Regions from separate parts of the Rhizobium sp. P1_E6 genome, predicted to be linked through region 1. Evidence: riboswitches for the same ligand, from Rfam matches in the RefSeq annotation. Region 1 holds a riboswitch; each other region holds the start of a gene.
The links. A riboswitch is a leader RNA that binds a small molecule or an ion and turns the genes downstream of it on or off. The one in region 1 is predicted to bind cobalamin.
Positions count from the first base shown of each region.

Region 2: linked by a shared signal. The riboswitch ahead of bluB (5,6-dimethylbenzimidazole synthase) and the one ahead of AC1D35_RS17560 (ABC transporter substrate-binding protein) in region 1 are both predicted to bind cobalamin.
Region 3: linked by a shared signal. The riboswitch ahead of metE (5-methyltetrahydropteroyltriglutamate--homocysteine S-methyltransferase) and the one ahead of AC1D35_RS17560 (ABC transporter substrate-binding protein) in region 1 are both predicted to bind cobalamin.

Region 1 covers NZ_JBFUBG010000033.1:10,814-15,579, forward strand. Annotated here, with positions in the region: gene AC1D35_RS17550 (arylsulfatase) at 1-136, shown strand, start outside; gene AC1D35_RS17555 (metallochaperone AztD) at 379-1,611, shown strand; cobalamin riboswitch at 1,667-1,949, shown strand; gene AC1D35_RS17560 (ABC transporter substrate-binding protein) at 2,130-3,161, shown strand; gene AC1D35_RS17565 (iron ABC transporter permease) at 3,158-4,198, shown strand; gene AC1D35_RS17570 (ABC transporter ATP-binding protein) at 4,195-4,766, shown strand, end outside.
Region 2 covers NZ_JBFUBG010000054.1:28,065-32,830, forward strand. Annotated here, with positions in the region: gene AC1D35_RS22590 (MFS transporter) at 1-890, shown strand, start outside; gene bluB (5,6-dimethylbenzimidazole synthase) at 923-1,609, opposite strand; cobalamin riboswitch at 1,652-1,841, opposite strand; gene AC1D35_RS22600 (MFS transporter) at 1,993-3,408, shown strand; gene AC1D35_RS22605 (3-deoxy-7-phosphoheptulonate synthase) at 3,650-4,717, shown strand; gene AC1D35_RS22610 (hypothetical protein) at 4,761-4,766, shown strand, end outside.
Region 3 covers NZ_JBFUBG010000036.1:26,506-31,271, reverse strand. Annotated here, with positions in the region: gene AC1D35_RS18465 (MerR family transcriptional regulator) at 1-32, opposite strand, end outside; gene AC1D35_RS18460 (heavy metal translocating P-type ATPase) at 103-2,397, shown strand; cobalamin riboswitch at 2,438-2,643, shown strand; gene metE (5-methyltetrahydropteroyltriglutamate--homocysteine S-methyltransferase) at 2,751-4,766, shown strand, end outside.

The DNA of each region.
Region 1 (4,766 bases):
CGCCTTCGTCATCGTTCCCTCGCAGGCGATCGTCGGGAAATGGCTGCAAAGCTTCGCGGAATTCCCCGTCCGTCAGAAGCCCGCGAGCTTCAATCTCGACGAGGTCATGCAGAAACTGTCGGCGCCGAAGAACTGATTGCAAAACATCACCGCAGCGAGGCGGCCGTCGCGCCGCCTGCTGCAGCCGACGTTCCCCTCCACCGGCAACAGTTCTCACTGCCCGTGCTTGACGTTGCGATCCGGTCACGATGAAAGCCGGCCAAACATCAAACGAGGCCAGCGCCCTAATTTCCCAAAAATCCGACAGCCAGGACTGGACAAGGCAAATGTAACTTTATAACAACGAAGATGTAATGTTATTACATTAAAGGAGATTTCATGTCCCGGCGCCTTTTCGCTGTCTTCGCAGTCGCCACCGCGCTCACCTCCGCCGCCCTGCCATCGGCTTCCCGCGCAGAGGAGGAACAGCAGGAAAGCTGGCGGCTTTTCGTGGCTGATCACAGCCTGCCGGTCGTCCGCGCCATCGATCTTGCGAGCGGCAGACAGATCGGTCGCTTCGATCTCAAGGGCTATGCCGCCCTGTCGCTGAGCGACACCGGGCGCACGGTCTTTGCGGTCCAGGGCGATGAGAATATCGTTCATGTCATCGATACCGGCATTGTCCTTTCCGATCATGGGGAGCATCGCGATCTCGAAGTGACGCCGCCGAAGCTGATCGGCGCGACGATAAAGGGCGAGAAGCCCGGCCATGTCGTGACGCATGGCGATGACGTGGCGATCTTCTACGACCGCACCGACCGCTTCGATCTCCTGAGGGAAAGTAGTCTGCTGCAGGCAAAGCCGGAGCCGAAGGCTTTCAACACCATCGCCGCCCATCACGGCGTCGCGGTGCCGATGGGCAATCACCTGCTGGTTTCAGTGCCGAACATGCAGGCGCCGGTCAAGGAAGGCGAGTTGCCGCCGCGCCTTGGCCTGCGCGTGCTCGACCGTGACGGACAACAGGTGGGCGATGTCGCGCCCTGCACCGGCCTGCATGGCGAGGCGACCTCCGCCCGCCTCGTCGCCTTCGGTTGCGAGGAAGGCGTGCTCGTCGCCCGCCCCGGCGGCACGAAAGGCCCCAAACTGGAGATGCTCGGCTATGGCGCGTCGCTGCCGCAAGGCAAGGTCTCGACCCTGCTCGGCGGGCGCTCCATGCAGTTCTTCCTCGGCAATTACGGGGAGGACAAGGTGGTGCTGATCGATCCCGACAGCACCGAAACACCCTACCGCGTCATAGACCTTCCGACCCGCCGCGTCGATTTCGTGCTCGATCCGGCACGGTTCCAGAATGCCTATATCCTCACCGAGGACGGCAAGCTGCACCTGCTCGATACGGTGAAGGGCGAGATCGTCAGATCGGAAACCGTCACGGAGCCCTACAGCAAGGATGGGCATTGGCGCGATCCGCGGCCGCGGCTGGCCGTGGCCGGCGATAATATCGCCATCACCGATCCTCGCCACAGCCTGATCCGCCTCGTCAGTAGCGAAACGCTGAAGGAAACGCGCACGATCCCCGTCGACGGCCAACCCTTCGCGCTCGTCGCCGCCGGCGGCTCGGGCGCCAGCCACTGAGCGGCTCCGGACCCGGGACACTTTGCATCCGGTGCTTGACGTCGCCCACGGCGGCGTCATAGATCAGGACGACGGTTCCCCGAGGAGAGCTTCGAGGGGATTAATAGGGAACACGGTGCGGACGACCCAAAAGGGACCAAGACCGTGGCTGCCCCCGCAACTGTAAGCGGATTGCTGGTTATATCCCGGAATGTATGGTGCGCCATTCATATCAGGACATGACAAGCGAGCCGGTCACTCCAAGGCCTCAGGGCCATGCCACTGTGCGAAAGCGCGGGAAGGCAGATGACCGACTGACATCCGTGAGCCAGGAGACCTGCCGTCAATCACGATCCAATCAGCCGGGCGGGGATGCCCGGACAAGGAGCAGACATGATTGACCTTAATCCCTGCCGCTTGCCGCATGCGATCCGTCCCGATTGGACCACCCGCCGCTAGCCCTCTCCCTCCACGCTTGGCTCACGCATCTGCGCGCGCCGGCGTCCGCTAGCCCTTTTCCTTCCGATCGAGAGTTTCCAATGCGCCAGTTACTTCCAGGCTTTTCCCTTGCGCTCGGGCTCGCCGGCTTTTGCCTGGCCGGCCTCGCAGCCCCCGCCTTCGCCGCCACCCGATACCCCCTCACCCTTACCAATTGCGGCCAGCCGGTCACGTTCGACAAGGCACCGGCCAAGATCGTTTCGATCGGCCAAGGCATGACCGAAGTGCTCTTCTCGCTCGGCCTTGCCGACAAGATCGCCGGCACGGCCGTCTGGGTCGGCCCGGTCCTGCCGCAATATGCCGACGCCAACAGCAGGATCAAACGACTGGCTGACAATGACCCGAGCTTCGAATCCGTCGTCGGTGTCGAGCCCGATCTGGTGGCTGCCGAATTCGAATGGCATGTCGGTACGCAGGGGTCCGTCGGCAAGCGCGAGCAGTTCAAAGATCTCGGCATCAACACCTATGTCGCGCCTGCCGATTGCGTCGCCAAGATCAACGCCGATGGCGGTGATGGCGTGCGCAAGGAGTTGTTCACGATGGACCTGATCTATCAGGAAATCACCGAACTCTCTGAAATCTTCGACATCAAGGACCGCGGCGACAGGCTGATCGCCGACCTGAAAAAGCGCGAGGCCGATGCCGCCGCATCCGTTGCCGGCGCTGCCGCAAAGAACCTGCCCGTCGTCTTCTGGTTCTCCAGTAAGGAGGTCAAGGGTGATGCCTTCATCGCCGGCAAGAACAGCGCACCGGCCTATATCCTGAAGACGCTCGGCGCGAAAAACGTCGTCAGCACGGAAGAGGAATGGCCCCTCGTCGGTTGGGAAACCATTGCGCAGGCCAATCCCGCTGTCATCGTCATAGCCACCATGGACCGCCGTCGCTATGCCGCCGACGATCCCAAGGTGAAGGTGGATTTCCTGGAGAATGATCCGGTCACCAGTGAACTCGATGCGGTGAAAAACAAGCGCTTCATCATGATGGACGCGCAGTCGATGAACCCGACGATCCGCACGATCGACGGTATCGAAACGCTCGCAAAGGGCATCAAGTCCTTCGGTCTGACGCAGTGAGCCAGGCTGCCTTGCGACAGAGGAAATGGTGGGCGCTCGCCGCGCTCACCATCGCCGCCTTCGTCCTGCTCGGGCTGGTGGTGAGCCTTGCCGTGTCTATAGGCGAGATCGCCATTCCTCTCGCCACCACGGCAAAGGCGGTGTCCAACCGCCTGTTCGGCACGGCATTCGAACTCAGCCGCATTCATCAGGGCATCGTCTGGGATTACCGCCTCAGCCGCGCGCTGGTGGCGGCCAGTGCCGGTGCGTCGCTGGCGCTCTGCGGCACGGTGTTGCAGGCGCTGCTGCGCAATCCGCTCGCCGAACCCTATGTGCTCGGCATTTCGGCCGGCGCCTCTACCGGGGCCGTCTGCGTCATGATATCAGGCTTCGGCTATGGCGTGCTCAGCCTCTCCGCCGGCGCCTTCATCGGCGCCGTCATTGCCTTCCTGCTGGTCGGCATTCTGGCAGCCGGTGTGGGCGGCACCAGCGAGCGCATCATTCTCTGCGGCGTGGCGGGCTCGCAGCTCTTCAATGCGCTGACCTCCTATATCGTCACCACGTCGGCCAATGCAGAACAGGCCCGCGGCGTGCTCTTCTGGCTGTTGGGGTCGCTGAGCGGCGTGCGCTGGCCGGATGTCTATCTCTCCCTGCCGGTCGCACTGACAGGCTTCGTCATCTGCCTTGCCCATGTGCGTGCGCTGGATGCCTTCGCCTTCGGCACGGATGCCGCAGCTTCCCTCGGCATCGCCGTGCGCCGGGTGCAGTTCACCCTGCTCGCCGTCACGGCTACGATGACCGCAAGCGTCGTCAGCATGGTCGGCTCCATCGGCTTCGTCGGCCTCGTCATTCCCCATGCCGCCCGCTTCCTGGTCGGCCCAGCCCATGGCCGCCTGCTGCCGGCGACAGCGCTTGGCGGGGCGATCTTCATGGTCGGCGCCGACATCGTCTCGCGCATCATCATTCCGCAGCAGATCCTGCCGATCGGCGTCGTCACCGCGCTCTTCGGCGCCCCGGCCTTCGCCATCATCCTTTATCGCGTGCGGAGAAGCGCATGAGCATATCAGTCGACAAGGTCACCTATGCCGCCGGCAATACCGTCATCGTCAATGGCGTCAGCATATCGGTCAAAAAGGGCAAGGTGCTCGGCCTGCTCGGGCCGAACGGCTCCGGAAAATCGAGTCTGCTCCGCCTGATCTGCCGGCTGCGGCAGGTCAGATCCGGCATCATCCGCCTCGGCGACGATGATGTCTCCGGCCTCTCGCGCGCCGCCCTTGCCCGCCGCATCGCTTTCGTCGAGCAGCAGACGACGACGGATACGCAGCTCACCGTGCGCGATATCGTCCGCCTCGGCCGCACGCCGCATCGCGGCCTCCTCTCGTCCTGGGCACCCGATGACGATGCCGCGGTCGAAGAAGCACTCGCCCGCGTCGACATGGGCGAACGCGCCGGCCAGCTCTGGCAGACACTGTCTGGCGGCGAGCGGCAACGGGTGCATATCGCCAGGGCGCTGGCCCAGACCCCAAGCGAACTGCTGCTCGACGAGCCGACCAACCATCTCGATATCCAGCACCAGCTCGATATCCTGGCCCTGGTCGCCAAACTCGGCCTCACCTCCATCATCGC
Region 2 (4,766 bases), on a different contig from region 1:
TCTTCATCACGCAGGGGCCGGCCCTGGGCTTTGCCAGCCCCACGGCACTCGCCATTATCGCTCTTTGCGCGGTAAGCCTTATCGCCTTCGTCATTGCCGAGTGGCTGAACCCGCGGCCCATGTTCGATGCCTCGGTCTTCCGCATCCGCACTTTCTCGGGTGCGATCATCGGCTCGGCTGCCATGAACATCAGCTTCTGGCCCTTCATGATCTATCTGCCGATCTGGTATCAGGCCGGCCTCGGCTACGGCAGCCTTGCCGCCGGTCTCTCGCTGCTGGCCTATACGCTGCCGACCCTTGTCGTGCCGCCGTTTGCCGAGCGTCTTTCGCTCCGCTACCGGCCGGGCCTCGTCATTCCCGGCGGTCTCTTCACCATCGGCCTCGGCTTCCTGTTGATGAAGTCTGGCAGCGCCGCCACCGAGCCAAGCTGGCTGACCATGATGCCTGGCGCCCTGCTCTCAGGCATCGGATTGGGCTTCACCAACACTCCGGTCAGCAATACGACGACGGGTGCCGTCTCCAGCGATCGTGCCGGCATGGCCTCCGGTATCGACATGAGCGCCCGTATGATCTCGCTCGCCATCAACATCGCCGTCATGGGCTTCATCCTCTTCAACGGCGTCTTCTCGCATCTGAAGAGCGTCCTGCCGTCATCGATGGCGGCGGACGATCTCCGCTTGGCTGCCGAACGCATTTCCGCCGGCAATATCGCCTCCCTGCCCGATATCCCGGCCGCGACGGTGCATGATGCGCTCGTCCAGGGATTCGGCGCAGTCATGCTCTACGGCGCCGTCGGCGTCTGGCTGATGGCCGCCGCGAGCTTCCTCGTCTTCGGCCATTGGAAAGCCCCTGTTTGCGCCAGGGAATGCGATAGCCAGCCAGCCCAATGATGCAGACCCGCGCCGGCTCAACCCGGCGCGGTCTAGCCTTCAACCTGCCCCCAGCCGTCATGGAAGACCAGTTCTTCCAGCGGCATCCTTTGCCGCCAGCCTTTGACCGCCAGTTCCGGCTGCTCGTAGAGCCGTTCGACGAAGCCGGCGCAGAGCCAGCCCACCACCTCGATATGATCGGGAATGCCGAGGATTTCCTTCAGGTCGCCCTCGCGAAAGATGCTGACCCAGCCGATGCCGACGCCTTCCGCTCTGGCAGCAAGCCACAGGTTCTGGATGGCGCAGACGGTGGAATAGCTGTCCATACGCGGATTATGCGTGCGCCCCAGTACCACGCTGCCGCTGCGGGTAGGATCGCAGGTCACGCAGATGCCGAGTGGCGCCTCGACAATGCCTTCGAGCTTCAGCGAACGGTATTTTTCCTGCCGTTCGCTGTCGAACATGCGGGCCGCTTCCTCATTCGCCTTCATGAAAGCATCGCGCACCCGCGCCCTGACCTCGGCACTCTTCACCAGAATGAAATTCCACGGCTGCATGAAGCCGACCGAAGGCGCGTGATGCGCCGCCGTCAGCAGCCTTGTGACGAGATCATCCGGCAAGGGATCGGGCAGGAACTGGCTACGCACATCGCGCCGCGTCATGATCGCATGATAGACGGCCTCGCGTTCGGCCGCAGAAAAACCGGATGCCGGGCAAGCGGCATCATCAATGGGTCGCATCGTCAAATCCCCAACAACGCAACCGCCCGCCGTCCGCGCGGGTTGGGTCTATCTTGCCAGGCCGGTCTTCTGACTTGGCTTCATTCGCTTCGCCGCAGCCTTCCCGGCCTTGCGGCCAGTGGCGTGATAAGCGGCAAGCGTCAGCCTTACAGCGTTGGGCACGTTCCGGTCTCGCACCGGATTCCCGATTCTCCCGCCTGTGAAAACGGGCACCTGACGGCTGATCTATGGCGTGGAAACGGCATGGCGGCAAGCTGCATGCGACATTCATTTCGTGGACAGTCCGGAAATGCTGGCCTAGAACGAAACCCGAATCCGACTGGCGCCGAAAGCGCCCCTTCATTCTCATTGCATTCCGGTTGCCCGTGTCCCGTCTAACGCCGATGATCCTCGCGGTCGCCCTGTTCATGGAACAGATGGATTCGACCGTGATTGCCACCAGCCTGCCTGCGATTGCTGCCGATATAGGCACTTCGCCGATCGCATTGAAGCTTGCGGTAACGAGCTACCTCGTGGCCTTGGCGATCTTCATTCCGATCAGCGGCTGGATGTCGGATCGCTTCGGTGCCCGCAATATTTTCCGCCTGGCGATCTTTGTCTTCATGGTCGGCTCCGTCGCCTGCGCTTTCTCCAATTCCATCGCCGCCTTCGTCATCTCCCGTCTCATTCAGGGTGCCGGCGGCTCGATGATGACGCCGGTCGGGCGATTGCTGCTGGTACGCGGTACGCCACGTCACCAGCTGGTGAATGCCATGGCCTGGCTCACCATTCCGGCGCTGATCGGCCCGATCATGGGACCGCCGATCGGCGGCTTCCTGACGACCTATCTCAGCTGGCACTGGATCTTCTGGATCAATGTGCCGATCGGCATTATCGGCATCATCCTCGTCACCCGCTTCCTGCCGGCTGTCGAACCGCGCAGCCCGAAGCCGATGGATTTTCCGGGTTTCTTCCTGTCGGGCATCGGCTTTTCCGGTTTCGTCTTCGGCCTTTCGGTCATCAGCCTGCCGGCGGTTCCCGTCATCTACGGTTATGTTACCGTCGCTGTCGGCATCCTTTCCGGCATCCTCTATTTCATCCATGCCAGGCGCACGCCGCATCCGCTGCTCGACCCGAAAATGTTCCGCTATCCGATGTTCCGGGCATCGATCCTCGGCGCCTCGAATTTCCGCATGGGGCTCGGCGCGTTACCCTTCCTCATGCCGCTGATGCTGCAGCTCGGCTTCGGCATGACCCCGCTGCAATCAGGCTCGATCACCTTCGTCAGCGCGCTCGGTTCGATGGGCTCGAAATTCGCCGCCACCCGCACCTACAATGCCTTCGGCTTCCGTAACGTCATTGCGCTGACCACCTTCCTCGCCGCGATCTTCCTCGGTGTGAACGGCCTCTTCACCGTCGAAACGCCGCTCTATGTCATCATGGGCTGTCTTCTCGTCGGCGGCCTGCTGCGTTCCATGGCCTTCTCAGGCGTCAACGCCATGGCCTTCGGCGATGTGGACGAGGCCGACAGCAGCCAGGCAACCGCCATCAATGCGGTGGCGCAGCGCATCTCCATGGCCATGGGCGTTGCCGTCGCCGGCACGATCCTGGAAATCTCATCGAGCTTCCACGGCGGCAAGCTGCTGGTTTCCGATTTCCATATCGCCTTCTTCATCGTCGCGGCGATCTCCGCCCTTGCCTGCATCACCTTCCTGCGCCTGCCCGCCAATGCCGGAGAGGAACTGACGACGCGCCGCCGCAAGAACCGACATGCAGAGCCGGAAGAGGCACAAGGAGAGGCAATGGCGGAAAGCCGCTGAAAACCTCACGGATCGGTCATTTTCTCTCACAGATTCCGCGTGACAACTCCCATCGGCATAGCTACATAGGCTGCATGTCGATTTCGTCCGTTTATGCATCGCGATTTTATTCGTACCGCTGCTTCCAGCGGATGCGGGTCTGTGCGTAGACGAAACTAACGCAACGACAAACCCGAACAGCCGCTAGTCAACCTGGCGGCTTTTTTGTTCCGCACGGTATGACCAAACAGGAGAGCATACCGTGACTGACACTATTGATGATCTTCGCATCGTCGAGATCACCCCGCTGACCAAACCTGCCGATATCATCTCGGAAATCCCGCGTGACGCCGCCGTCACCGAGACCGTGACCGGTACGCGCGACACGATCCACAACATCCTCACGGGCAAGGACGACCGCCAGCTCGTCATCATCGGCCCCTGCTCGATCCATGATCCGGCAGCCGCTCGCGAATACGCCTCCCGCCTGGTCGAGCAGCGACGACGCCTCTCCGGCGATCTCGAAATCGTCATGCGCGTCTATTTCGAAAAGCCCCGCACCACTGTCGGCTGGAAGGGCCTGATGAACGATCCGCATCTCGACGGCAGCTACCGTATCGAGGAGGGCCTGCGCCTCGCGCGCCGCCTGCTGCTCGACATCAACGCCATGGGCCTGCCGGCCGGCTGCGAATTCCTCGATACGATCACGCCGCAATATATCGCCGACCTCGTCAGCTACGGCGCCATCGGCGCGCGCACGACCGAAAGCCAGATCCACCGCCAGCTCGCCTCGGGTCTCTCCTGCCCGATCGGCTTCAAGAACGGCACGGATGGCGGCGCGCGCATCGCGCTCGATGCGATCATGGCGGCTTCCCAGCCGCACCATTTCCCGGCCGTCACCAAGGACGGACAGGCAGCGATCGCCTCGACGCGCGGCAACGAGGACTGCCACATCATCCTGCGCGGCGGCAAGCGCCCGAATTATGAGGCGGCAGACGTCCAGGCCGTTATCACCGAAGCCGTCAAGCTCGGTGTCGACCCGCGCATGCTGATCGATGCCAGCCACGCCAACAGCGGCAAGGATCCGATGAACCAACCGAAGGTCGTCCGCGCCGTCGCCGGCCAGATCGTCGCCGGCAATGACCATATCAAGGGCATGATGATCGAGAGCAACCTCGTCGCCGGCCGCCAGGATCTCGTCCCCGGCAAGCCGCTCGTCTACGGCCAGTCGATCACCGACGGCTGCATCGGTTGGGACATGTCGGTCGACGTGCTCGAGGATCTCGCCAAAGCCGTCCGCGACCGCCGCAAGGCAGCTGTCGCTGCCTGAGTTGCCGCGGGCAAACCCCGCCGCCCATTCACAGGGCGGTGGGGTGGTC
Region 3 (4,766 bases), on a different contig from region 1:
CGTGCCGCCTCGCCGATGGTGATCTTTTTCATGATTTCCTCTTGCACCTCTAGTCGCTAGAGGATGTAGGAAGGAAGCTGCCTACAAGCAAGGATTTAGATCATGAGTGAAGCAGCACAGGCACGGTACCGGGTTGGCGGCATGGATTGCGCCGCTTGCGCGACGAAAATCGACACGGCCGTCAGGCGCATGGACGGGGTCGAAGATGTCGCCGTCTCGGTGACGGCAGGTACGATGACCGTGCGTCATGACGGAAGCAGCGACCTGAAGGCGATCGAGAAGAAGGTAACCGGCCTCGGTTATTCCGTTGCTCCGCTCAAGGGCAAGGCGCCCGTTCAGGAACCGAAGGGTAGTCATGATCACGCACATCATGATCACGATCATGACCATGCGCATAAGCATGAGCATCATGACCATTCCCATGAAGGCCATGATCGCGATCATGATCATGCTGGTCATGACCATTCCGATCACGGGCATTCGCATGGCGCGGAGGAAGTCGAAGGGCTGCATGGCCATGATCATGGACCGATGACGGGTCCGTGGTGGCAGAGCAAGAAGGGTCGGCTGACGATCTTTTCCGGCGTGGCACTGGTGGCAGCCTATGTGGTGGGCCATCTGGTGCCATCGATTGCTTCCTATGCCTTCATCATTGCCATGCTGGTCGGGCTGGTTCCGATCGCCAAGCGCGCCATCATGGCGGCGCTTGCCGGCATTCCCTTTTCGATTGAAATGCTGATGACAATCGCCGCCGTCGGCGCAGTCATCATCAATGCCGGCGAAGAAGCGGCGACGGTGGTCTTCCTGTTCCTTGTCGGTGAGCTGCTGGAAGGCGTTGCGGCCGGCAAGGCGCGCGCCAGCATCCAGTCGCTGACAACACTGGTGCCGAAGATTGCGCTGCTTGAAACGGGTGGCGAGGTGAAGGAAGTGCCGGCGGAAACACTCGCTGTGGGCTCCGTCATTCTCGTACGGCCGGGCGATCGGATTTCCGCCGACGGTACGATCCTGTCTGGTGAAAGCGCTATCGACGAAGCGCCGGTGACCGGCGAAAGCACGCCGGTGCGCAAGGGAACGGGCGAGACTGTCTTCGCCGGTACGGTCAATGGCGATGCCGCGCTGCGCATTCGTGTAACGGCCGCTGCTGAGGACAATACGATTGCCCGTGTCGTCAAGCTTGTGGAAGAAGCCCAGGAATCCAAGGCGCCGACAGAACGCTTCATCGACCGCTTCTCGCGTTATTATACACCGGGCGTTGTTGTCGTGGCGGCGCTTGTCGCGGCCTTGCCGCCGCTTCTGATGGGTGCGGCGTGGGGCGAGTGGATCTACAAGGGTCTTGCGATCCTGCTGATCGGCTGCCCCTGCGCGCTGGTCATTTCGACGCCGGCGGCGATTGCGGCCTCGCTTTCGGCGGGTGCGCGTCGCGGGTTGCTGATGAAGGGCGGAGCGGTTCTGGAGTCGCTTGGCAAGGTGACGGCCGTTGCCTTCGACAAGACGGGTACGCTCACCGCGGGTAAGCCGCAGGTGACCGATATCATTGCCTATGGACGTCCCGAGGCGCAGGTGCTGTCACGCGCCGCGGTACTGGAGCAGGGCTCCAGCCATCCGCTGGCGCTGGCGATCCTCAACCGGGCGAAGGCCGATGGTGTGCCGATGCCGCCGGCTTTCGAACTTGAGGCGCTGCCGGGCAAGGGTGTGACGGGTAAGGTGGGCGGCGAGACGCTCGATCTCCTGTCGCCACCGGCTGCGCGAGAGCGTGGTGCTCTGAGTGCGGAGCAGGATGAGCAGGTCGCCGTCCTGAACGGCGCGGGCAAAAGTGTTTCGGTGCTGCTGATCGATGGAGTCGCTGCCGGCCTCATCGCCATGCGCGACGAGCCGCGTGAGGACGCAAAGAGCGGCCTTGCGACGCTGAAGGCGGCAGGCGTGCGTGCCATTATGCTGACCGGCGACAACAAGCGCACGGCCGCTGCCGTTGCTGGTGATCTCGGCATCGACTGGCGCGGCGAGTTGCTGCCGCAGGACAAGCAGCGGATCGTCGGCGAATTGAAGAAGGAAGGGCTGTTCGTCGCCAAGGTCGGTGACGGCATCAACGATGCGCCGGCGCTTGCCGCTGCCGATGTCGGCATCGCCATGGGCGGCGGCACCGATGTGGCGCTGGAAACCGCGGATGCGGCCGTGCTGCACGGACGTGTCGGCGACGTTGCGCGCATGATTGACCTTTCGAAGCGGACGATGCGTAATATCTTCCAGAACATCACCATCGCGCTGGGGCTGAAAGCGGTGTTCCTTGTCACCACCATCGTCGGTATTACCGGCCTGTGGCCGGCGATCCTCGCCGATACCGGCGCGACCGTGCTGGTGACGATGAATGCGCTTCGCCTTCTTCGTATAAAGATATAAAGATTTCTTTATGTGATCTTGACGTTGCGATGCGGTGGGTGCATGCTTGCCGCATCGTTGGTTCTTGGGATCAGACAATCCCAAGCTAAGAGGGAATTCGGTGCGGCGATCGCCAAGACCGAAGCTGCCCCCGCAACTGTAAGCGGATAGACACCGTCCTTCGACGTCACTGGGAAGACGCCTGGGAAGACTGGATGGTGTCGATGACCCGCAAGCCAGGAGACCTGCCGCGATAGATAACGTCCACGGGCGGGGTGTCCCGGTGTGCCGCTTTGCGCGAGACGGCACTCCTGTGTCCGCATCTCGTCGATGCGTTGCGCCTCAGCCTTGCCCATAACCTTCGGGGTAAGGAAATGACCATCAAGACTGCCAATCTCGGCTTTCCCAGGATCGGAAAGCATCGCGAACTCAAATTCGCACTGGAAAACTATTGGGCCGGAAAATCCGATGGCGKCGCGCTTCTCGATGTTGCGAAGCGGTTGCGGGCCGAAAACTGGGCCTTGCAGAAAGAGAAGGGGATCGACGTCATTCCCTCGAACGATTTCTCGCTTTACGACCATGTGCTCGACACGGCCGTCATGGTCGGCGCCATTCCTTCGACCTATGGCTGGAAGGGCGGCCCTGTTGCGCTCGATACCTATTTCGCCATGGCGCGCGGCTCGACCGGCGATGCGGCGCATGCCGATTGCGGCCATCAGCACCATCACGGACATGGCGTGCCGGCGCTGGAAATGACGAAGTGGTTCGACACGAACTATCACTACATGGTGCCGGAACTCGGTCCCGATCAGTCCTTTGCGCTGACGGCAAACAAGCCGCTCGATGCCTTCATCGAAGCCAAGACCCTTGGCATACACACCCGGCCGGTCATCCTCGGTCCGGTCACCTTCCTGAAACTCGCCAAGGGAACCGATGACGGTTTTGCGCCGATCAGCCTGCTGGAGCGCCTGTTGCCGGTCTATGCGAGGGTGCTGGCGGAGCTGAGTGCTGCCGGTGCCGACTGGGTGCAGATCGACGAACCGTGCCTGGTGCTGGATCTAACGGGAGAAGAGCAGGCGGCGCTGAAACATGCCTATCGCGCGCTGCATGAGCTGGTGCCGAACCTGAAGATCATGCTTGCCACTTATTTCGGCGACATAGGTGACAACCTGCCGACGGTGCTTGCGCTTCCGGTCGCGGGCCTGCATGTCGATCTCGTTCGTGCTCCGCGGCAGATCGAAGCCCTTCTCGATGCGCCCGGCGACCTGACGCTGTCGCTTGGCGTCATCGACGGGCGCAATATCTGGAAGGCGGATCTGGCTGCGATCCTGAAAAGGATCGAGCCGCTGATCCAGCATTTCGGTGCTGACCGGCTGCAGATCGCGCCGTCATGCTCCCTGCTACATGTGCCGATCGATCTGGAGTTGGAAACCGGACTGGACGACGAGCTGAGGTCATGGCTCGCTTTCGCGACCCAGAAGCTGGACGAACTTGTAGCGTTAGGCGACCCCGGCACGGCTTCAGAGGTGATCGCGGCCGCGTCGCGAGCCGTTGGCTTGCGTGCTGCATCAGTGCGCGTGCATGACATGAAGGTCAGGCAGCGGGTTGCCGCAATCGACGAGGCGATGAAGACACGCAGCAGTGACTTTGCGGAGCGCACCGGCCTGCAGGATCGAAAGCTTCGGCTGCCGCTTTTCCCGACGACGACGATTGGCTCCTTTCCGCAGACGGCTGATGTGCGCAAATCTCGCTCTGCTTTCACAAAGGGGGCGATCAGCGAGGCGGATTATGATGCCTTCCTGAAGAAGGAGACCGAAGCGGCGATCCGCTGGCAGGAGGAAATCGGCCTCGATGTGCTCGTCCATGGCGAATTCGAGCGCAACGACATGGTGCAGTATTTCGGCGAGCAGCTTTCCGGCTTCGCCTTCACGCAGCATGCCTGGGTGCAGAGCTATGGTTCCCGTTATGTCCGTCCACCGATCATCTTCGGCGACGTTTCCCGTCCCGTACCGATGACGGTCGAATGGTGGCGCTATGCGCAGTCGCTGACGGAGAAGCCGGTGAAGGGCATGCTGACGGGGCCGGTGACGATCCTCAACTGGTCCTTCGTTCGCGACGATCTCTCCCGCGCCGATGTCAGCCGGCAGATCGCGCTGGCGATCCGCGACGAGGTGTTTGATCTCGAACAGGCGGGTGCGGCGATGATCCAGATCGACGAGGCGGCCCTTCGCGAAGGTCTGCCGTTGCGCAAAGTGGACTGGAAGACCTATCTCGACTGGGCGGTGGAAAGCTTCCGCCTGTGCTCATCCGGTGTTTCCGACGAAACCCAGATCCACACGCATATGTGCTACTCGGAGTTCAATCAGATTATCGACGCCATTGCGGCCATG